3 regions of the Paenibacillus sp. FSL M7-1046 genome follow, and region 1 is predicted to be linked to each of the others. Evidence: riboswitches for the same ligand, from Rfam matches in the RefSeq annotation. Region 1 holds a riboswitch; each other region holds the start of a gene.
What was found. Region 1 has a riboswitch for cyclic di-GMP ahead of NYE29_RS07510 (collagen-binding domain-containing protein). Riboswitches for the same ligand answer to the same signal wherever they lie in the genome.
Positions count from the first base shown of each region.

Region 1 (7,489 bases):
CTACTGTTGGCGCTACGCTCGTCGGTGCTGGCGTCGGGTCTACTGTTGGCGCTACGCTCGTCGGCGCTGGCGTCGGGTCTACTGTTGGCGCTACACTCGTCGGTGCTGGCGTCGGGTCTACTGTTGGCAACGGCGTTGGTGTCGGTGTTGGTACCGGTGTCGGCACCGGTGTTGGCGTTGGTGTCGGCGCTGGTGTTGGCGTTGGTGTCGGCACCGGTGTTGGCGTTGGCACCGGTGTCGGTGTCGGTGTCGGTGTTGACGTCGGCGTTGGTGGCGGCGCCGGTGTTGGCGTCGGTGTTGGCACCGGTGTTGGCGTTGGCGTCGGCGTCGGTGTCGGTGTTGGCACCGGTGTCGGTGTCGGCGTCGGCGCCGGTGTTGGTGGCGGAGTCGGCGCCGGTGTTGGTGGCGGCGCCGGTGTTGGCGTTGGTGTCGGCGCTGGTGTTGGTGTTGGTGTCGACGTTGGTACCGGCGTCGGTGTTGGTACCGGCGTTGGTATTGGTGTCGGCACCGGTGTTGGCGTTGGTGTTGGCGTCGGTGTCGGTGTCGCCGTCGGCATTGGTGTCGGCGTCGCCGTCGGTGTTGGCGTCGCCGTTGGTGTTGGTGTCGCCGTCGGTGTCGGTGTTGGCGTCGGCGTTGGTGTCGGCACCGGTGTTGGCGTTGGTACCGGTGTTGGCGTCGGTGTTGGCGTTGGTGTCGGTGTCGGCACCGGTGTTGGCGTTGGTGTCGGCACCGGTGTTGCCGTTGGCGTTGGTGTCGGCGTCGCCGTTGGCGTCGGTGTCGGTATCGGCGTCGCCGTTGGTGTCGGTGTCGCCGTCGGCGTTGCCGTCGGTGTCGCCGTCGGTATCGGCGTCGCCGTTGGTGTCGGTGTCGGTGTTGGCGTCGCCGTCGGTGTCGGCGTCGGTGTTGGCGTCGGTGTCGCCGTTGGCGTCGGTGTCGGTATCGGCGTCGCCGTTGGTGTCGGTGTCGCCGTCGGCGTTGCCGTCGGTGTCGCCGTCGGTATCGGCGTCGGTATCGGCGTCGCCGTTGGTGTCGGTGTCGGTGTTGGCGTCGCCGTCGGTGTCGGCGTCGGTGTTGGCGTCGCCGTCGGTGTTGGTGTTGGTGTTGGTGTCGGCTTCGGTGTTGGTGTCGGGCCGACTGGCGGCACCGTTCCCTCAAAGGTATGATGATGCATCTGAATATAACCGCTGAATCCTTTTGCAATAAGGGTACCATGCAGTTCAGCACGGCTGAACGCCACAAAGGCATGCGGCGCTAACATGGTGCCTTCAATGGTTGTGTTCCCATTAGCTACAGAAGAAGCTTCGTAGAAGTTGAACAGCACATTGTGAGATTTGCCATTCCACATTTGAAAATCCGGAATGACGACCTTATTCCCGCTTACATTGATAATTACCGTGGCATTTCCTGCAATGTTGAACTGGAGACCGTTGGTAACCGCCAAATCCGCAGCAGTCAAATGAATGACATTAAAGGAATCCGGAGCGTTAATCGTCATTTTCCCTCCATCTCTGACAAAGGGCTGCGTTTGTTTCAGAGCAGCAAGTTCACTCGAACGCTGAATCAAAAATTGCTCCTCAGCTTGAAAATCGATCGGATGATCCTGCCGCGTACCTCCTTTAAGGTCAGCTCCTGAACTTTTCATGCTGCCTCCATACACAGAGGTGCCATAAACTGTTCCATTTGAAAAGTCGATGTCTTTGCCGGCGATAAGCACATCTCCGCCCACAGCATCCTTGGATACTCCATATCCCTGAAGAGTAATATTCCCTGCAGCAGCAAGCCGTCCGTGGATCTGGTCATTGCTTTGCGCGAAATCTCCAAAGATAAAGGCGTTGAAATTGCCGGCGACTCCCAGCACCGGTGTTGGGGTGTACGGCATACTTGCCGCCGCCTCTACATTGATCCCCGGATGAAGCATATTGCCGATGGTTAAAATCCCCGTCAGAATCAAGGCTAATGATTTTTTCTTCAACAACGATATGTACCTCCTATGTAACTATTCTATGAATGCACAGATTAGCCCGTAACAACAAAAAGACCGCCAAGAAGGGTTAGCTTCATGGCGGCCGGACGATCGTGGCACCTTTAGAGTGCTGTAGATTCCTGACTTTGCGTCCCGCTCTTTCGAACGGTTTGCGATTATACATGAGAAGTTGGTAACAGTCGTATTCTATGTAGTCTATGACTTTTGTTACTTTCGGACTAGAATCAGTCTATCTCTTCCCCTCTCTGTTTGTCAATCTATTCCTTATTTTTTTTGATAGATTCTCTGAAAAAGTCCTCAATCCCGCATCACATAAGGGTTTCGTTGTATTCACCAATCACATAAAACAAATTTTCAATATTAAAAATTAGTATATTCGAACCACTTTTCAACTTATGTCGAAACGGCAAAAAAACTGTCGCCAGCTTTTGGCAGCAGTTTTTAGTCATTGTCAATTTACATAAGTCAGCGGGCAACAGCCGGACTCAGAATTGGTATATTTTATAACAGCTGAACCCAGCCGATCATGGACATCCATAGTGGAACACTTAGAAACAACCCGAACAACAATCCGCGGCGGAGACTTCCCTCATAATTCATCACAATTCTCCTTTTTAATAAGCTTTATTTTTCAATATTTATTATTTCAATTTTAATATAAAATAATTCTTATAATTATTTTGTGAATTATGTCACATTGTTTCAGCTGTTTAGAAATTCCATTGATTAATTTTTGAATAATCGGTTAAAATACGAATATACGTTCTTATTAGAGGTGATTGAATTTATGCATAGAGCGGAGAGTAACGATAATACACTGGTCAAATCCTATATATTGCTTCCGCTGATTTTATCAGCCTTTGAACGGGATTCAGCCATTATGTCGACACAACTGCGGACTCCCGCCCCATACATGGAGGTTCTCCGTACTGCTGCAAATGCGGCTACTGCCGATCTGAGGGATGTGCGCGCCGAAATGAGGAAACGCGGAGTTAAGGTCTATGAACAGCAGCGGCTCCAGGTGGGCATCGAGGCCAAATTTATATGCCGGGGATATCATGAACGGATGCTGCTGCTGGATGACGTCATCGCTGCACAGGCCGCTATCCATATGCGCAAATACCTGGGACTCGATATCTCCGGCTACAACAGCTATGAGGAACAGTACAAAATCAAATCCGGCCCTCAAGCAAGCCAATAGCCTTTGGTGCGTTGAAGAATAAAAACAGGCCTCGCCCTGGGAGTCGGCAAGACCTGTAAAGTACCCGCTATAAATTACATTAAAACCTTCCAATAGCCCAATGTGCCGAAAATAACTACCAGCGCCACGGGATATAGAATTCTCCGGCTTACCTTATCCTTAAACGTAAGAAATAAACATAACATGCAAAGCCACGCAATAAGAAGACTGCCCATTTCCTATGCATACGCTCCTTCCTGAGCCCATTCATACCTGTATTCCACCGAACCGCCGGTACCGTCATAACATTTTCCGTCTATCCAGTTAGACTTGCTGGTCTGAAATTCCATAAGCGCTTCACCGCTCCCTTTGCGGAACAGGATGCTCCCAGAAGCCCAGCCGGCCCTTGGCCGGAATGTTGTCCTCCAGCGGAGTGACCCCCGTCAGTTCCCAGGCAAACCGTCCCTCCCTATAATCTCCAAAGATATATTCGCTGCCGTAGGGCCAGCCTTCTTCAGCCATACCAGCTGTAACTTCATAACAGTTTATCAGCGATCCTGTCGCTATAATCACTCCGGCAGGCAAATTGTCCGCTGTAAGACCATGACGGGCGAGCACCGATCGGAAAGGCTCCCGTAAGCATACTTCCTTATCAATCTTCAAACCGGCATGAATGGCGATTTCACCCCGGTAAGCCGTTCTCCAGGAACGGGTCTCGAATGATTTTTCACCAAGAGCAATGAGCGTCGCCCAAGGCTGCCGTATAGTCAGGCATCGCATAACTTCCTGCCCCCTCTCTGCAACAAAGGAAAGGCGCAGCCCACCGGGAATCCGGAAAACCGCGCCGCATATAGTTTTTTTAAGATGCTGGTGAAGGAAATTGCCCCCGGCTTAAGCATTATGCGCGTAACCCACACCCATCTGTAAGGTTCAATTAGGTTCTGTATGTTCTTTGCGGCGCTTCACTACTCATTATAAGGTTCAATAAGGTTTTGTAAAGTTTCTCTCGACTGCTTTACTCTTCCTTTTGCCCTTAGGATTCCTCCACTATTGGAATAACTTAGCTTCTGCAAATCCAAACAATTATTAATGGGCATTCGCCGTCAACAATATAGGTTATAGTCCATAGACTGTTGTCAGGATGTATTTATCTGAGGAGGTATTATTTTATGGACGCAAATAATTATCAACAAGTCTCTTGGAGTTGCATGAATAAGTACGTTGGTGTAACTACTACAGATGGTCAGTCTCATGATGGGTTTATTGCCCATGTAGACCAGGATTTCGTTACTCTTGCTATTCCCACAAACGAGATGTTTCAGGGTATGCCTGCGCAAAACTCTACCTACAGACAATTCGGGTTCCATCCAGGTTTTTTCCCCAGACGCCGCTTTATCCAGAGACGGATCCCTTTTGGCGCCATTACTGCTTTGTTCTTACTCCCGTTTTTTATTTAATGACATGAGGGAGGGAATCCCCCTCCCTTCGCCTATGCCAGCCCCTCAAAATAACTGCCGCTGTATAACCGCTATCCCCCGCTGTGCAATCTCTACATATAATCCCATAGTTCCCAATGAGACAAGCTAGTGAAGCATGTATTACAACTCTTGGCGGCTAGCTGTCTCTAAATGATTGCCTCCCTGCGGACGAACTCTTTGGAATAGCTGCATAGCATATCTCAAAAACTATGGGAGGCTTGATGTATGACACGTTTACTCGATGCACGGACTTCACAAAACGCTAGCATTGCCGGCAGCATGAATGGCGCAGGATTGACAGCAAACCAAAATGTATTAATTGGCCAGATTGGATTAACCACTGCCGGATCTCAGGGCCCTATTAGGGTACAGTTCAATGGCGTCGCAACTTTTTTTGTGTTTTCAGGAGGATTTATCACGTTAAACCTGTTTGTGGTTAGAGGGAGTGCAGCTACTGATCCCATAGTTGCTTCAAACCGGCTTCAATTAAATCCCGGTGCAACAACACCTACTAATTTGTTCCCACTTTACTTAATAGGCTCTGACTACAATCCCGCTCCAGCAGATGAGATCATCTATTCCTTATTTGTGAACAGCACTGTAAACGTTAACCGTGTCGGACCTGAAAGTTTTAATGGGTGTGCTTATTCAGACTAGCGCTTAGCTCTTTATTCATCTGGTAATTGATATGTTTTTCGGAAAAAGTTATGCAAAGACGCTCTACTTACTGCACTAAATCCAGCGATCCAAAATGCAGTAAACGGATATTTTGGCTCTCCGCGGCAATACAGACTGTATGACGCAGAGATCATAAAAATCGAACGTGTACAAAAGGACGGGTTCTTGTTCAACGTAACCGTCAAGGTCACAACTTTTGTGGGTCCGCATAATCCGCCATATGGTATTGAGACAATGACCCTAGCTGTTGATTCAGGAAATTCTATGGTGATTAATTACCAACACAAGGATCAAAGATAAAAACCAACCAAGGTACCCACTGATCCAGAGCCTCTTGCTCTGGGCTGGTGGGATGAGGACATGCAAGGCCGGAGTGGATACCCTCACAAAGGAACATTCTGAATTCCCCAAGAACCCATTCGACTGTTCGCGATCTCTATAACTTTGCTTGCCCGAAAATTTTGTTATTATAGCAAATAACTAGGATTCCGGTAATCAAAGACCTGGAGTAATCTTTAATCATTCAGAATAAGCGGGGCATACAAGATGAAAAAAATAATGACTATTATATTCATGGTTTGTGCAGTAGCTCTAACTTCATCATGTACGATTGTAGAGGACGCAAGAGATAATAGAGAACCTAACATTTTAATACTATCAGATTACTACAGATTATTTCAGAGCAATGATGAGTTGAATCTCCACCACTTAGCTGACGCTTGAAGGGGTGGATTCTTGCGAACAGAGGAGCAACCTCCTCTTATGGGCAAGCGATCCCTGCGTTCTCGCAGTTCTACGTTTTTATTTTTATAGGTAATAGCTATACCGCTACCTGTTTGATATTATGAGCCGCATTTTCATCCCGATCATGGTGTGTTCCGCAAGCTACACATGTCCATTCTCGAATCGAGAGGTTCTTCACTTCGGGATGGATCGTGCCGCATACGTGGCACTGCTGACTGGTCGGCTCGAAGGTGTCGGCAACCCGGAGGGTTCGTCCATACCAGGATGCTTTATACGTGAGTTGTCGCACCCATTCGCCCCAGGACGCATCAGCGATGGACTTGGAGAGTTTGGGATTTTGAATCATATTCGCCACACGCAGATGTTCGATGCTGATCGTTTGGCACTCACGGATCAGCTTCGTTGTCATCTTGTGGAGAAAATCGTTCCGGGAATTTGCAATGTGTTCGTGAATACGAGCAATGTGTTTCTTGGCTTTCTTCCAGTTGGAGCCCCCTGGTGTGCGTCTTGCCAAACGCCGCTGCCACAGCGCAAGCTTTTTCTCGTATTGACGGTAAAACCTGGGGTTGGCAAAATGCTCGCCGTTGGAGCACACAGCATATTCCTTAAGCCCCAAGTCAATGCCGATATGTGCATCTGCTTGTGGGAGCGGGGTCTTTTCGACCTCGCAAACCAGGGAGACAAAATACTTATCGCTGGCGTTTTGCCGTACCGTAGCGGACAGTATACGACCCTCCAGCTTCCGAGAGTTGGCGAAACGCATCCAGCCGAGCTTGGGAAGCTTCAATCGGTTGCCTTCAATGGCGATATTTCCGTTCGTGAATTTCGTGGTGTAGCTTTGTACTGGATGCTTCCGACTTTTGAAGCGAGGCGCTTGATTTTGCTTTTTGAAAAAGCGGTCAAAGCTATCTGCCACATGCCGAACGGCGGACTGTAAAGCAATACTATCGACTTCTTTGAGCCAGTCATATTGTGTTTTTAGGACGGGGAGCTGTGTCGCACAGGTCTGATAGGACAAACCTTTGCCTGTCTCGGCATAGGTTTGATTCCACTCTTCCAGGAAATGATTGAACACAAAGCGGCAGCAGCCAAACATTCGACGAATGAGTTGCTGTTGCTCGGTATTCGGGTAGATGCGGTATTTATAGGCTTGATGAACGATCATGTGCGACACCCCCATTTGTAGTATTTTCTTACAGTATAGCACGTATGTTCGCTGAATAGTTGAAAACCGCCGATTCCTCTCCGCCTACAGAGGTCGGAGTCTTTTCGGTTTTTGAAGATACACTTTATTAAGGGTAAGCTGGATGAGGACCCGGTTAAGATCGATTCTTTTATAGAGGAAGTGGGCTGGAATAAAAAATATATCGCCTTTAAGCGTATTACACTGGATAAAAAACATGAGGAAGGCATTCTCGATGTTTC
Region 1 is NZ_JBBOXB010000001.1:1,750,997-1,758,485, forward strand. Features, by position in the region: gene NYE29_RS07510 (collagen-binding domain-containing protein) at 1-1,975, opposite strand, end outside; cyclic di-GMP riboswitch class I at 2,059-2,148, opposite strand; gene NYE29_RS07515 (hypothetical protein) at 2,772-3,185, shown strand; gene NYE29_RS07520 (ASCH domain-containing protein) at 3,522-3,944, opposite strand; gene NYE29_RS07525 (phosphatidylinositol kinase) at 4,334-4,621, shown strand; gene NYE29_RS07530 (hypothetical protein) at 4,868-5,299, shown strand; partial or broken gene NYE29_RS34540 (DUF3888 domain-containing protein) at 5,366-5,620, shown strand; gene tnpB (IS200/IS605 family element RNA-guided endonuclease TnpB) at 6,141-7,229, opposite strand; gene NYE29_RS07540 (hypothetical protein) at 7,341-7,489, shown strand, end outside.

Region 2 (7,489 bases), 200 kb from region 1:
TGCGGGTCCCCGTCAATTCCTTTGAGTTTCAGTCTTGCGACCGTACTCCCCAGGCGGAGTGCTTACTGTGTTAACTTCGGCACCAAGGGTATCGAAACCCCTAACACCTAGCACTCATCGTTTACGGCGTGGACTACCAGGGTATCTAATCCTGTTTGCTCCCCACGCTTTCGCGCCTCAGCGTCAGTTACAGCCCAGAAAGTCGCCTTCGCCACTGGTGTTCCTCCACATATCTACGCATTTCACCGCTACACGTGGAATTCCACTTTCCTCTTCTGTACTCAAGCCACCCAGTTTCCAGTGCGACCTCAGGTTGAGCCCAAGGTTTAAACACCAGACTTAAATAGCCGCCTGCGCGCGCTTTACGCCCAATAATTCCGGACAACGCTTGCCCCCTACGTATTACCGCGGCTGCTGGCACGTAGTTAGCCGGGGCTTTCTTCTCAGGTACCGTCACTCCGGTAGCAGTTACTCTACCGGACGTTCTTCCCTGGCAACAGAGCTTTACGATCCGAAAACCTTCATCACTCACGCGGCGTTGCTCCGTCAGGCTTTCGCCCATTGCGGAAGATTCCCTACTGCTGCCTCCCGTAGGAGTCTGGGCCGTGTCTCAGTCCCAGTGTGGCCGTTCACCCTCTCAGGTCGGCTACGCATCGTCGCCTTGGTGAGCCGTTACCCCACCAACTAGCTAATGCGCCGCAGGCCCATCTCCTTGTAGCAGATTGCTCCGCCTTTCATCCTCCGTCCATGTGAACAAAGGAATTATCCGGTATTAGCTACCGTTTCCGGTAGTTATCCCAGTCAAAGAGGTAGGTTGCCTACGTGTTACTCACCCGTCCGCCGCTAAGTTAATCCGGAGCAAGCTCCATCATAACTCCGCTCGACTTGCATGTATTAGGCACGCCGCCAGCGTTCGTCCTGAGCCAGGATCAAACTCTCCAAATTGGTATTTAGAAAGAGCGATTGCTCAATTTGAAACATCTGACGAGAATTTACATTCTCTAATTTTGGATCTCACTTGCGTGATTTCCATACTCACTCGTTGTTCAGTTTTCAAAGATCAAGCTCGTTGTCAGTGTCGATTATCTCGTCACCAGCAACTCTTATAATATATCACGTTTGATTTAGAAACGCAAGCTTTTTTTTGAAACAACTTTTCAGCCATTTCTTATTTACTTGGGTGCGCTCTAACAACGCTTACCTATAATACCCCACATCAATATAAAAAAGCAACCCCTTAAACAAAAAAAAGATAACCGGCTTAAATATTAAGCGGGTTATCTTAGGGTAATCATCATTCTACAGGATTAGTAGATCTTAGCTGCTGTATATTTGCTCGACGCTTTGGTGAAGCCTGATTCTTTGTTCTTACCCAATCCGGCGTCCACTGTCGTATCAATCGTTACCCATTTGCCGTTAAGCAATACTTCATTCCAGGCATGATATACAGATACATAACTCGTATTGCCCATTACCAGCTTTGTCGGAATTCCTTCACTGCGGAGCATGGTGGCGAACAAAGATGCATAATCGTAGCAAATCCCTTTCTTACTAGCGAGTGTGTTGTCGTTGTTCGGGATATAATCCTGCGTAACATTAGCCGCTAAGGTATAGTCGTACTTTACATTCGCCACGATGTAATTATAGATAGCTTGTACCTTTGCTTCATCAGTGGTCAGCCCTTGCGTAAGCTGCTTAGCTTTCAGTACTGCTTTATCGGAAGAATTCCATTTCACATTCTGTACGGAACTCAAATATACGGCGTTGGTGTTGCTCATGCTCAGGTCTACGGTTTCGGAAGAAAGCACTTTGTATTTGTTGCCGCTGGTGTTCTCTAGGACTGACACTTTATAAGCGCCATTCCCCTGCTGCAGTGGAAACGTTTCTGTAGCTTTGGAGGCATATAAGTTATAAGAGTAGCTCTTATTGTCTTTAGTAATCATGAGCTTGATACGTTTGTCCTTGGGAACATCATAGGAAACTTGGACAACCCCTTGGCTCAATTGCGATGTATTTAACCAGCCCGACTCTACGCTGGAAGCGTTAGCTGTGCTTACTTGAACTGAAGTAACCAGGACGAACAAGGTCAAGAACATATAATAGAACTTCTTCATGGATAAAACCCCTTTCGGTAGCTGGCTGCCATCCATACCCGGGAAGGCCCTTTAGCTTTGCGTCCCTACCTTTCGATAGGTTTGCCGTTATCGTTTAAGCTTTATCTGTTCCTACTACTATTGGAATATACTAGATTCATCTTAAAAACAAACAAAAAAAGCCTCTTCATTCGGTAGCTGGCTGCCATCCTTACAGGGAAGGCCCTTTAGCTTTGCGTCCCTACCTTTCGATAGGTTTGCCGTTATCGTGTTTAGCTTTTATAGTTATATAGTATCATATTAATGCCTAGTTACAAGACCTAAATCACTAGATTTCTACTTAATTCATTTAAATTTTTATAATTTTCGCATTTTATGATCTGTTCTCTTACTTCAAACCGCTTTAGCGTGGATAATCAGTCGATGGGTCGGATTTACCAAAGGATCACATGTAATGAGGGTAAGGATCTTATCTTGTTTATTCCCGTTCAGTACAGACACATCCGTAGGCTCAACAATCGAGATATCATAAACCTCGTATTTATACTCCTGATCGCTTGTCTTGACGGAAATGGTATCTCCGACCTTTACTTCGTTCAGTCTGTTGAATAATCTCCCTGTAGTCCTAGACCTGTGTGCAGCTATGGCAGCATTGCCTATTTCACCGATTGGAGCGGTTTCCTTCATATGGGCTGCGGCATGCTTCATGTTGGCTTTGGTCGCCCCTTCCAATATGGGCAATTTCAAATCGATTTTGTCGATTGTGATAATTCCGGTCACTTTGCCGCCGACCTCTATTTCCTGCTCTGCCGGTTCAGCAGCCTGCACTGGTTCATCCCCAGCTGATTCTTCTGCCAGCAGTGCAGTGACCTCGGCGTACTGTTTTTTCAGATCGGGCTCTGACGAAGGGGCCAGCTCACTATAAGCCTGTTCAGCCTCCTTCAGCAGCTTCTCTTGCTGCCGGTCGTTATACCATTCGCTCGCTTTTGGATACAGCATGACTAGAACTCCTGCAATTATGATCAAATAGGAAAACTTACGCATCAAATCCCCCCGATCTTTAAGATAAAGAAACTCCACGGCCCAACATCTGACTTAAAATACCCATTTACGGCTACCAAAGAAATTGATGATGACGGTGACGAACGTAACCAGCACTTTGGAAATCAGCACCTGAACTCCAAATTTGTCCGTTAGCAGATGCATCAGCAGCACTGATATCCCCAGTACAACCAGGTTCAGTATGATGAATCGGACTAATTGCATACGGTCAAAACTGTCCTTGTTAGCCTGACTCTTATCCTTAAAGGTCACCTTCTTGTTCCAAAAGAAACTGTTCGCTGTCCCTGCGCTATAAGAAATAATCTGTGCCGGGGTGTTCATCATACCCAGAGAATGCAGCAAGGTAAATACGGCGAAATCAATTAGCGTATTCAGTAAGCCTACAGCATTAAATTTTAAAAACTGGATAAATCCCGCATTCAGCTTCCTATCTGCCATAATCATTGTCCTCTTGCCGCTCCTCATGCTCCCCGCCCCGGTAACCCTTGGTCTCACGCACGATGTACAGCGGTCTATCCTTGGATTCATCATATATCCGTCCAATATATTCACCTATTACGCCAAGCAGCATCAGCACGATGCCGTTAAACAACAAATTCACACCGACGATGGAAGCCCAGCCCGGAACCGTCCATGAGGTGAAAAAGATTCTCTGGAACAATACAAAGAACAGATACACAAAGCTGGAGAAGGAGAGAAAGAAGCCTACATATGAGGCTATTTTCAGCGGCTTATGTGAAAATGAGGTGATGCCGTCAACCGCAAACCGGATCATTTTCTTCAGCGGGTATTTGGTTTCACCTGCAAAACGTTCCTCCCGCACATATTCCACCATCGTCTGCCGGAAGCCGACCCAGCTCACCAAACCTCTGACATAGCGGTTTTTCTCTTTGAGTCCACGCAGCACATCGCATACTTTACGGTCGATGAGCCGGAAGTCGCCTGTATCGGTGGGAATCTCCACACTGGTCATGCTGCTGAGCAGACGGTAAAAGAGCTTGGCAGTCACTTTCTTGAAAATAGTCTCCCCATGCCGTTTCAGCCGTTTGGCGTAAACTACCTCATAGCCCTCTTTCCACTTGGCAATCATCTGCAAAATGACCTCGGGCGGATCTTGAAGATCCGCGTCAATCACCACAACAGCCTGGCCTTGCGCATAGTCCATTCCGGCCGTAATCGCGACCTGATGACCGAAGTTACGGGAGAAGTCAATCAGCTTAACATGCTCGTCGCTGCTGCTGATTCCACTCATGATCTCAGCTGTGCGATCCCGGCTCCCGTCATTAACGAAGATCAGTTCATAGGTATCACCGCATTCGTCCATGACTTTCTTAAGCCGCTCATACGTATATTGAATAACTTCTTCCTCATTGTACATGGGGACAATTACACTGTATCTGGCTTTCACCTTTGTTCCTCCTAAAAGTTTTGTAGCACTACGCACTCCCCTCCTAGAATACCCAGGAAGGGAACCAGCGCAGCACATCCGTCACATATTCTTTGTCAACCACCATTCCCGACAACACCGGATAGAACAGTACAAAAAGTAGCGCTGCGACAGCCACGTATGCATACCGGATGTACCTAGCTTCCCGATATTTGCTGTCCAGCAGCTTCATGATATATACAATAGCAAGAATCATGAACGGTACCATCGCAAAATAATGGTATAGGAACGTCTCACGCGGTACAAGCATCCAAGGGACATACTGCGAGAAAAAGCCGATCCAGATCATGTACATGCTTTTGTCTTTCCGTTTTACGGTAAGCCATACCGTAGCCAGCATCGCGAAGATCCCGGTCCACCAGATTAGCGGATTGCCTATGGTGACTATGCTGCTTACCTTGCCTTCCGGCAATCCTTCGCCGCCGCTGAAGAACCATACCGGCCGTTTCATAAACGGCCATTCCCACCAGGAGGAAGCAAACGGATGCGTGGCGACAAGCTGGCTGTGGTAGTTATACATATTCTTTTGCGCATCGATCAAGCCTTTTACAGTAAACCCTTCGGCTGTTACGGACAGCGCAGGGATAAAGGACAGGCTATAGATAACGGCAGGAATAACTACAAAGAAAACAACACAGCTGGCCAGCGTAACGATGGTGTTCTTCCAAAAGGAACTATCTGCCGTCCGGCAGGCGTCCTTGAGCTCCTGGTCACTTAATTTGCCTTCAGCCAGCACACGCCCAGCGGCCTTATGTTCCCTATAGCGTTCAAATAAGGCGAGCGCCAGCATAATGGCCAGCCCGGCTCCTCCATAGAGCACAATCCATTTGGAGGCGACGCCGATGCCGAAGAACAATCCGGACCAGAACAGCGGGACAAGTGTCTTGCGCAGCGGAACACGGTAGAAATTCATCGTGAAATACCGCTGCATGAAATAGAACATTAACATGATGAAGAATACGCCGTATACATCAATTGTAGAAATCCGTGTCTGCGTAAAATGCATGAAATCCAGTGCGAAGAGTCCTGCGGCAAGGGCGGCGTAAATGCTCTTTTTGAACAGGCGCAGCGCCATGATATAGATTAGCGGCAGCATAGCGATTCCGAACAATGTACCGATAATCCGCCAGCCGAACGGATTAACACCGAATACCTCCATGCCGATAGCAATCAGAAGCTTGCCGAGCGGCGGGTGGGTATTCTCATAAGGGACGATGCCATGCGTGTATTCATAAGCTGTCCGTGCATGGTAAATCTCATCAAAATAGGTGCTGTTCATGAAACCGGTATTTTCCGGTATGATTGACTGTTCGTCAAACAGGTTGGAGGGGACGCCTCTTTTTGGCGCTGCACCGGCATCCGGGGTGACACTTGTAACCGGAAGCGGAGTTTTCCCGCCCCCCTGCTCGTAGAAGGCCATTTCATTTAAGGTAAAGCCCGGTGAAGTCACCGTAAGCTTCACGTATCTTGCCGCAACGTTCAGCGGCTGGCTTTTCCAGATGAATACATTGCCGACATCCTCATTCACATCGAGCGGACTGCTCCAGGCATCCGGCGTCTGGCTGAATTCCAGTTTGAATTTACCGGTCCCGACACCTCCAAATACGTTGACACGCTCCAACTGGCGGCTCTGGCCCAGATCGACATAAAAGCTTTCGCCGCTGGCAGCCGGTTCCCATAAGGTTTCGGGAGCTTTTGATGAGCCCAGGTGGTAAAGAGCCAGGGCTGCGTAGACGGCAGTAATAGCCAGCATCCAGATCCAGTCTTTACGCTGCATTCTGAACCTGGATCTCTTACCCGGCTGCGGAAGCGGACGAAGCTCCTCGGCGAGTTTCATATCAGCTTCATACTTCTCCGCAGGGGCAGAAGGCAGCGGAAGCAGCTTCGTTTCGTTACGGATATACAACGAATACCCAATGTACAGCATATATAACAACAAAGCGAGATTGGCAATCGACGTAACCAGAACAATTCCGTCCGAAGGCGGATTATTTCCGGCGTTCAGATGGGCAAGCGTGTAGCCTACATTAATGTATTGCGTCAGCGAAAATCCGAGAAACAGCGTCAGAAAACGGCGGTCCCGGCTTTCAATATAAGCGAACAGCGAGAGAATCAGAACCGGATACATGTAACGCTCATGCATTTTGGTTCCGAGTACAAACATAATGACAATCAGCACCATGCCGATGAAGAAAGATTTGGACAGCTCCTTGCGGTCCCGCTTGAAGGAATAATACGCCGCCACGGCTACTGCTGCCAGGATGCAGACATAACCCCAGACCCGGTACGTAATCCCAAGCCATGTAAAATCGAGCGGGGACCACATCGGGTCAGTCAGTGCATAGAGATTAAACGCATTAACCGTAGAATACGGATAGGAAGACAGCGTGCTCTTATACAGATCAATAAGCGCGCCTAACCCGCCGTTATTCCAGAAGAATGGTGCCGCCAGCAAGGCAAAGATCCCAAGTCCGTAAAGAGCGCCCACCGCAAGCTGCTTCCAGGCCCGGTGATGATAGAAGGCAAACAGCAGGACTGGTGTGAAGATAAGTGCCTGCGGTTTGATCAGCGTGGCCAAAGCAAAAAATATCGCTGCACGCACAAAGGCTTTATCGGAGGCCCCGGCAATGCTAAGCAGCAAGAACACTAAAAAGAACGAATCTGCCTGTCCCCAGGCAGCAGAATCCATCAGCACCGCCGGATTAAACAGGAAGAGCAGACTTAAGCCAATTGCCATGCCTGATCCGAGCTTTTTGCGGCCGCCTTTGTAAATCAAATACCCCAGCACCAGATCGGAAAGGATCGCCGGCAGTTTAAAGAGCAGCGTTTCCCCGCCTGAGCCATGCGCCAAGCCGAATAAACCGCGGATCGAGGCCAACAGGTACAA
Region 2 is NZ_JBBOXB010000001.1:1,549,731-1,557,219, forward strand. Features, by position in the region: rRNA gene NYE29_RS06615 (16S ribosomal RNA) at 1-945, opposite strand, end outside; gene NYE29_RS06620 (transglutaminase-like domain-containing protein) at 1,308-2,114, opposite strand; cyclic di-GMP riboswitch class I at 2,128-2,210, opposite strand; cyclic di-GMP riboswitch class I at 2,284-2,365, opposite strand; gene NYE29_RS06625 (class D sortase) at 2,487-3,092, opposite strand; gene NYE29_RS06630 (GtrA family protein) at 3,189-3,593, opposite strand; gene NYE29_RS06635 (glycosyltransferase family 2 protein) at 3,583-4,563, opposite strand; gene NYE29_RS06640 (phospholipid carrier-dependent glycosyltransferase) at 4,607-7,489, opposite strand, start outside.
Region 2: linked by a shared signal. The riboswitch ahead of NYE29_RS06620 (transglutaminase-like domain-containing protein) and the one ahead of NYE29_RS07510 (collagen-binding domain-containing protein) in region 1 are both predicted to bind cyclic di-GMP.

Region 3 (7,489 bases), 680 kb from region 1:
CTGTTTCATCCAGCTGTCAATGACAGCTTTACCGTTAATATAAACGCGGATACCGTCATCCGAAGTGGTAAAAATCTGATAAATCTCACTATACGTTGGCTTGATTTGACCGGTCCAGCGGACAGAGAAGGAATCTACACCGATTGAAGGATCCGGCGAACCCTGGCGCCAGTTAAAGTTAAGCAATGCATCATTGCGCACCAAGGCCGGCGTACCGGAAAGCGTCATGTTTTTGAAGTATTCTCCCTTAAGTCCGCTCAACACAGGCGCTTCCACTGAATCATTAGAGTCAGGCGTTGGCGTTGCCGTCGGCTTCGACGTTGCCGTTGCCGTCGGTGTTGGCGTTGCCGTTGGTGTTGGTGTCGCTGTCGGTGTTGCCGTTGGTGTCGGCGTCGGCGTTGGCGTTGCCGTTGGTGTCGGTGTTGGCGTTGCCGTTGGTGTCGGCGTCGGCGTTGCTGTTGGTGTCGGCGTTGCTGTTGGTGTCGGCGTCGGTGTTGCCGTTGGCGCAGCGGCTGGTGCACTCCAACTCTTATATTTATTCCGGGTCAGTGTATAGCTATCATTCATGAAACTCTTAATCGTAGTTGTGCTATTTTTCTCATAGAGCATTTTTCCCCAGTTCATCATGAAAACGAAATTTTTCTGGGAGAGCTTCAGTTTGGCCGTGCTGGGCATCTCACCGTTCTCACCAATACCTATCGGTTTACCGGCAGCCAGACTAAGCAAACTGTCATAGTACTTATTCATATAGTCGTTATCATATATATCTGCTGCAAGAACATCCACTTTGCTTGCGCCCGGATAGGTCAGCGCATAAGGATCAGACCAGGCATTCGGTGCATTGGGGTTCCATACCCACAACAGATTGTTTAATTGATGAACGTTCACGAAACGGTCATACATAATATTCCACAGTTCAGCAAAATTACTTTTCTTCCCCCACCAGAACCAGTTGCCGTTCATTTCATGATAAGGTCTCCAAAGTACAGGAACGCCCGCATCCCGCAAGCTTTTGAGCGACACCGCCACTTTATCCAGATCCGTGATCAGGCTGGCGTATTCTGTCGTGCCCGGCGTTACATACCTGTTAAATTCCGCTTGGGTGAGCGGCTTCTGCACATTGGACCAGAGGTACGCCGTCCCCGGCAGATTCTGATGAAAGGTCATTGCGACAATGCCGCCGTTCTTGTACCAGTTGATCGCGCTGTTCACCACATTCTTGCGCTGCGATGCAGCCGTACTCTCCGACTGGCCGCTAATTACGCCAAGCTCATATCCGTGAAGAGCAGCATATTCTCCGCTTGTTCCCTTCAACTTGTTGCTGAATTCATCCGGGCTCTCCAAATAATCGTGCTGTCCAGAGATGATCCCTTTTCCGGTAATGGAATAGAGGTTACTAAGCAGCTTGACAGCTTCGGCTGAAGCGTCCGGATTAACCGGCACTGCTGTGCTTGATGAGGCTTCTGCGGTTGAAGGCGACAGCCCAAATCCTAAAGGCACAGCGGTTAACAATACGGCAAGAGACAGCAAGGTGGACAGCAGACGAGACTTACGGTAAGTTTTCAAAATCATCTTCCTTTCGGTAGCCAGGCTGCCACTCTTGCGAAGGCCCTATGGCTTTGCGTCCCTATCTTTCGATTAGGTTTGCCTTTGTCGTTTTGGAAGGATTAATCCCTCTTACCGTAAGTATCGTCCCTATGAAGTTTTTATTTAGAGCATTAATAAAAATAAATTAATAAATGGTTCTAAATGCCTGTTTTGGATTTGCAACAATTGGTTAAATAGATTATTTAGGCCTAAGAGATAAACTGTTGCAAAGCTATATCTTCCCAATCCAAGGTGATGCGGATGTTATCCTCTTCTACCAGTTCCGAACCGGTCTGTACCTCGATAAACTCTACATCCGTCAGCGCAAGAATCGCATGTTTGGTGCCTTCCGGTATACGCACCACATCTCCCGCCTTCACATTATGCATCTTCTCATTAATCACAATGCTTGCTTCACCGCTGACAAATGTCCAGATTTCACTGCGTTTATGGTGCAGCTGGTAACTGATATTTTTACCCTCTTCGATAAAAATCCGTTTGGTCAGCACTTCATTTCCCTCATCGTATTTCACATAATCTATGACCTTATAATGGCCCCAGCGGCGTTCTTCGTACATGGGTCTTTGTTCAAAAGACTTCAGCACTTCCTTGATTCTCGGACTCTCCGCTTTATGGGTAACCAAAATCCCGTCCGGGCTGGCAGCGATAATCAGATCCTTCGCGCCGATCACCGTAATCGGAATATCCAGCTCATTAATCAGGCATGTGCCTTCGGAATCCGCCGTCACGAACCCTTTGCCTACATGATTGCTGTTCATTTCTTCAGTTAGCGTGTTCCAGGTGCCCAGATCCTTCCAGAATCCGGCATAAGGCTGAACTACGATTTTCTCCTCTTTTTCCACCACTTCATAGTCAAAGCTTATGGAAGCAAGCAGTTTGTACTGCTTCTGCAGTTCCTCGTAGTTCAGCGGCAATCCCTTGCGCTGCAGAATATCAAGCAGATAGCCCAAGCGGAACGCAAACACGCCGCAGTTCCAGAGGGCATTCCGGCTGATCAGTTCCTCGGCCTGCTTACGGTCAGGTTTCTCCTGGAAGTGGCTTACCTGCAGATAACCGCTTGCTCCCGCCTCTGCGCTGGTAGGAATGATATATCCGTATTTTTCTGAAGCATGCTCGGGTACTACACCCATCAGCGCCAGGTTCGCTCCGCTCTCCTGCATCGTTTGCTCAAGCTGCACTACTGTATCGAAGAAGGCGGCTTCCACATAAGGATCGACCGGCAGGATGGCCACGGTCTCGCTTGGCGAAACGCCTTCCATGGAATACAGGTAGGCTGCTGTCAGGGCAATCGCCGGAAACGTATCGCGGCGTTCCGGCTCAACGATGATAGGCACCTCGCTGCCAAGCTGGCTTTGAATCATTTCCACCTGACTGCGGCCGGTAGCCAGATAAGCCGAACCCGACATATTAGCTTCCTCCAGCTGCCGCCATACCCGTTGCACCATGGATTCCGGCTCACCCGTCGGGCTCTCAAGTACCTTCAGAAATTGCTTCGAACGTGAATCGTTGGACAAAGGCCAGAGACGTTTTCCTGAACCGCCTGATAGAAGTACCAGTTTCATATGGAACCCTCCTCATTATGTGTTGACGCGAAAATATCGGATTGTTATTGGTTGCTTCAAACGTGAAAAGCATAAGACTTAGCTGTTATGAGAGTCACTGCAAGGAATGTTTGGACTTTCGGCCGCTGTTGTCTGCAGATTTCTTGATTTATACCGCTGTTCGCGGTGGAAATCCGCAGACAAAGGCGGACGCATTCGCTCCTACAGTTCCAAAATTCCTCTCCGTTCCATTCCAACAGCCTAGCTATTCGCTTCACCCGCAGGCGAAGCTCCCTGCTAAAGATCCGGCTATTGCCGCTTGGCTGGCGGCAGGTAAGAGCGAAGTGCTTTAGTAGAGTAGAGCAAGCTTGAGGCTTAGATCGCGCCGGCCACGCTGGCCGAATACCCGCTCAGTCCGCCCATTTGCGGGCGTCCGACGGAATGGTACTCCAGGCCGGTGCCTTCGATCTGCTCCTTGGAGTAGACGTTGCGGCCATCGATCAGAACCTGGCGGCGCATACTGCCCGCCAAGCGATGCAGGTCGATATCCTTGAACTGGCTCCAGTCGGTTAGCAAGCATACGGCATCGCTGCCTTCTGCCGCCTCTTCCGGCAGGCCGCACCAGCGGAGCTGCGGATGATCGTATTGCATTTTGAAGTTATCGGCGGCAATCGGATCATAGAGCTTCACTGTAGCTCCCTCCGCTACCAGCGCTTCGACGATTTCACGGGCAGGTGCCTCGCGTACATCATCAGTATTCGGCTTGAAGGCCAACCCCCAAATTCCGATAACCGCGCCGCGCAGGCTGCCGAGCGACTCATGAAGTTTGGAAATAATCATAAACCGCTGCCCTTTATTCACCTCAACCACCGATTTCAGCAGCTTGAACTCATAGTCCACGTTGCCGGCGATCTGGATCAGCGCATTGGTATCTTTCGGGAAACAGGAGCCTCCATAACCGATTCCGGCCTGCAGGAAGCTTGAGCCGATTCTCCGGTCCATCCCCATGCCTTCCGCCACTTCGGTTACATCAGCTCCCACTTTTTCACAAATGTTGGCGATTTCGTTGATAAAGGAGATTTTGGTTGCCAGGAAAGCGTTCGATGCATATTTAATCATTTCCGCACTGCGGATATCCGTTACGAAGATATTTTCAGTGAAGCCTTGATGAAGCTGGCGCATCGTTGGCTCCAAAAGCGGATTATCCAGACCAATCACAATCCGGTCAGGATGAAGCGTATCGCGGATCGCCGAGCCTTCACGCAGGAATTCGGGAGCGGAGACGATATCGAAGGGATGATTCGTGTGGGAAGCAATAAGATTGCGGATTTTCTCATTTGTGCCAACCGGTACGGTCGACTTGGTCATGATGATTTTATAGCCTTCCATCGCTTGCGCAATTTCTGTGGCTGCTCCCTCAATATACGTTAAATCCGCTTCGCCGCCCGGCAGGGAAGGCGTTCCTACAGCGAGGATGACGATATCAGAAAGGCGCACCGATTCCTGCAGATCCGCCGAAAAGGACAATCTGCCCTCACGGAGATTCATTTCGATCAGCGCCTCAATACCCGGCTCATAGATGGGGGATTCCATCCGGTTTAATTTATTGATTTTCTCCTCATCCTTATCGACGCAGATGACATGATTCCCGTTAAGTGTAAAACATACGCCAGATACAAGACCGACATAGCCGGTACCGATTACTGCCAGCTTCATATAATCATCCTCCTTTAAGAAAATTAACGTAGGCCTGTTCCACATACTGCTTGAACTGGACCATAAACGTCTGTTCATCGAATTTATGCGCATGCCCCATAATCTTGCTGATGTCCCACGCATAGGACTCCACTTCGTGGATAGCCTTCAGCAGATCATCCACTTCCTGATTCTGAAAGAATACGCCATTTACATAAGGGACTATGGTATCCAGCGCCCCTCCGGCCTGATAAGCAATGACCGGTCTTCCTGCGGCATTCGCCTCCAGGGGCGTAATTCCGAAATCTTCTTCTCCCGGAAAAATAAACGCCCGGCATTTCGACATCAGGCCCGTGACCTCTTCATCCTCAAGCCGGCCCAGAAAAGTTACATTATCTTTGGCCATTCCTTCCAGACGCTTACGGTCCGGCCCGTCGCCGACGATATAGAGCTTAAGGCCATTCCGGCTAAAAGCCTCCACTGCCAGGTCGATCCGTTTGTAGGATACAAGCCGGGAGACGATCAGGTAATAGTCGCCGATAGAGCTGGAACTTGTGAAGCGGGCTGTATTTATCGGCGGGAAGATCACATCGGCATCCCTATGGTAATAGTTCTGAATCCGCGTCTTCACTACGGAAGAGTTGGCCACGAACTGGTTTACATTTTTGGATGTCCGCTGATCCCAGGTCTTGAGCCGCTGCATATAGACCTTGAGCAGTCTTTTGAACAGTCCGGAATTCGATTGCCGCTCCATGTACGTGTCATAATCCCAGGCAAAGCGCATTGGCGTATGACAGTAGCATAGATGAAACGTGGATTCGGGAACCTTTATGCTTTTCATAAAAGCACTGCTGGAGCTCAGGACGATATCGTACCCGCTAAAGTCCAAATCACGAATGGCCATCGGATAAAGCGGCAGTACCCCTTTAAAATTGGCCTTCACTCCCGGGATCTTCTGCAGCCAGGAGGCCCGGATATCCGCATCTTTGAGGTTGTCGGTCAGGCGGCTTCCGTTAAAAACCGTCGTGAAGATCGGAGCCTCCGGATACATGTGGTGGAAGACCTCCACAACTCTTTCCGCTCCGCCCATTTGGATTAAGTAATCGTGCGCTATCGCAATTTTCATGTAAATCATCCTCAAAGTTTTATGGAGCAGCATCATCAAGTAGTGAATGCATGGAAGGAACGGTGCCCTTAAGCTTTAGCATTGTCCGGAAAAACAGCTCAGGTTGCGGCGAGCAATCCTTTGTAATAAGCGACGATGTCCTTGACCGTATTCTCGATGACAAAATGCTCTTTTACCCGCTTCATTCCACTTTCCGCCATCCTTCTTCGCTCTTCGGGATGGTTCAGCATCCAGGTGATGGAGTCTGCAAGTACGACTGGGTCTCCAGGCTGGATCAGCAGTCCCGTTACACCGGGAACCACAATCTCTACCGGGCCGCCTTCATTGGAGGCGATTACCGGCAGTCCAGCCGCCATGCCTTCGACGATAACCTGGCCGAATGGCTCGGGGGTAATCGAAGTGTGAATCAGCAAATCAGCAGTTTTCATAAGGCCTTGTATGTCATCCACATGACCCAGCAGTTTGACGTTGGTAAGCCCATCCTGCTGCATCTTCTGAATTAATTCCTGTTTATATTCCTCTTCCCCGAACAAGGCATCACCGGCCAGCCAGAACTGGACACGGCTGTCGTCCTTGAACGCTTTGGCAGCCTCCAGCACGATATGCTGGCCTTTCCAGTGCGCCAGCCGGCCCACCAGCAGGACGTTGAAATCCTTCTGGTCCCGTCTGCCGATGCTTTCACCGATTGCTTTGGCAAAAGCGGAGTAGACCACCAGTGTCTTCTTCGAGCGCGGCAGCTCCAGCGCATTCAGCGTGGAATGGGAATTGGCAATCACGCCATTGGGAAGCAGGCGTGACAGCAGCCGGATCGCCTTGGCGACAACCGGCTTCAGGTACGGGGCACCGATATGGTCCCGGATATGCCAGATCAGCGGCACTCCCGCTTTCTTCGCGGCAACTGCACCGTAGAAGGCCGATTTCAGGGAGTTGGTGTGCACACAATCCACCTTTTCCTGTTTGAGCAGCGGCGCCAGCTTGCGGCCGTAAGCCAGCAGCTTGAACGCCGCAGCCGGAGCGCCGAGATTGACGGCATTTCTGCCGCGGCTGCGGATGCTCTCATCAAGCGGGATGATGCGGACGTCGATGCCTTTTTCCCGCAGACGTTCAGCCAGCGCCCCTTCTTCAGCCAGGATGACCAGCGGCTGAATCTCTTTGCCGATGTTGGTGAGAATGTTGAACAGCGCAACCTCTCCTCCGCTCCACTTGGCGGTGTGATCAATATAAGCGACTTTTAGCATCCTGCAGCCACACCCTTTCCCAATGTTTGAAGGAATACCGATTCCACTTGATCGCCCACATGCTGCCAGGTGTATTTCTCCAGCACATGGTTTCTGCATTCGTCACGGCCGGGAAGCAGCTTGCGGTTGCTGAGCATATGGATCATGCCTTCCGCCATATCATCACTGGTTGAACCCTTGAACAGCAGCTCCGGGCGGAAGCCCTGCAGAATCTCTTTGTTGCCTCCGACCGGAGTAGCCATAACCGGAAGACCGGAAGCCAGTGCTTCAACGGTGATAAG
Region 3 is NZ_JBBOXB010000001.1:1,066,725-1,074,213, forward strand. Features, by position in the region: gene NYE29_RS04480 (PA14 domain-containing protein) at 1-1,566, opposite strand, end outside; cyclic di-GMP riboswitch class I at 1,579-1,659, opposite strand; gene NYE29_RS04485 (sugar phosphate nucleotidyltransferase) at 1,797-3,170, opposite strand; gene NYE29_RS04490 (hypothetical protein) at 3,314-3,502, shown strand; gene NYE29_RS04495 (UDP-glucose dehydrogenase family protein) at 3,525-4,865, opposite strand; gene NYE29_RS04500 (glycosyltransferase) at 4,870-5,970, opposite strand; gene NYE29_RS04505 (glycosyltransferase family 4 protein) at 6,069-7,208, opposite strand; gene NYE29_RS04510 (glycosyltransferase family 4 protein) at 7,202-7,489, opposite strand, start outside.
Region 3: linked by a shared signal. The riboswitch ahead of NYE29_RS04480 (PA14 domain-containing protein) and the one ahead of NYE29_RS07510 (collagen-binding domain-containing protein) in region 1 are both predicted to bind cyclic di-GMP.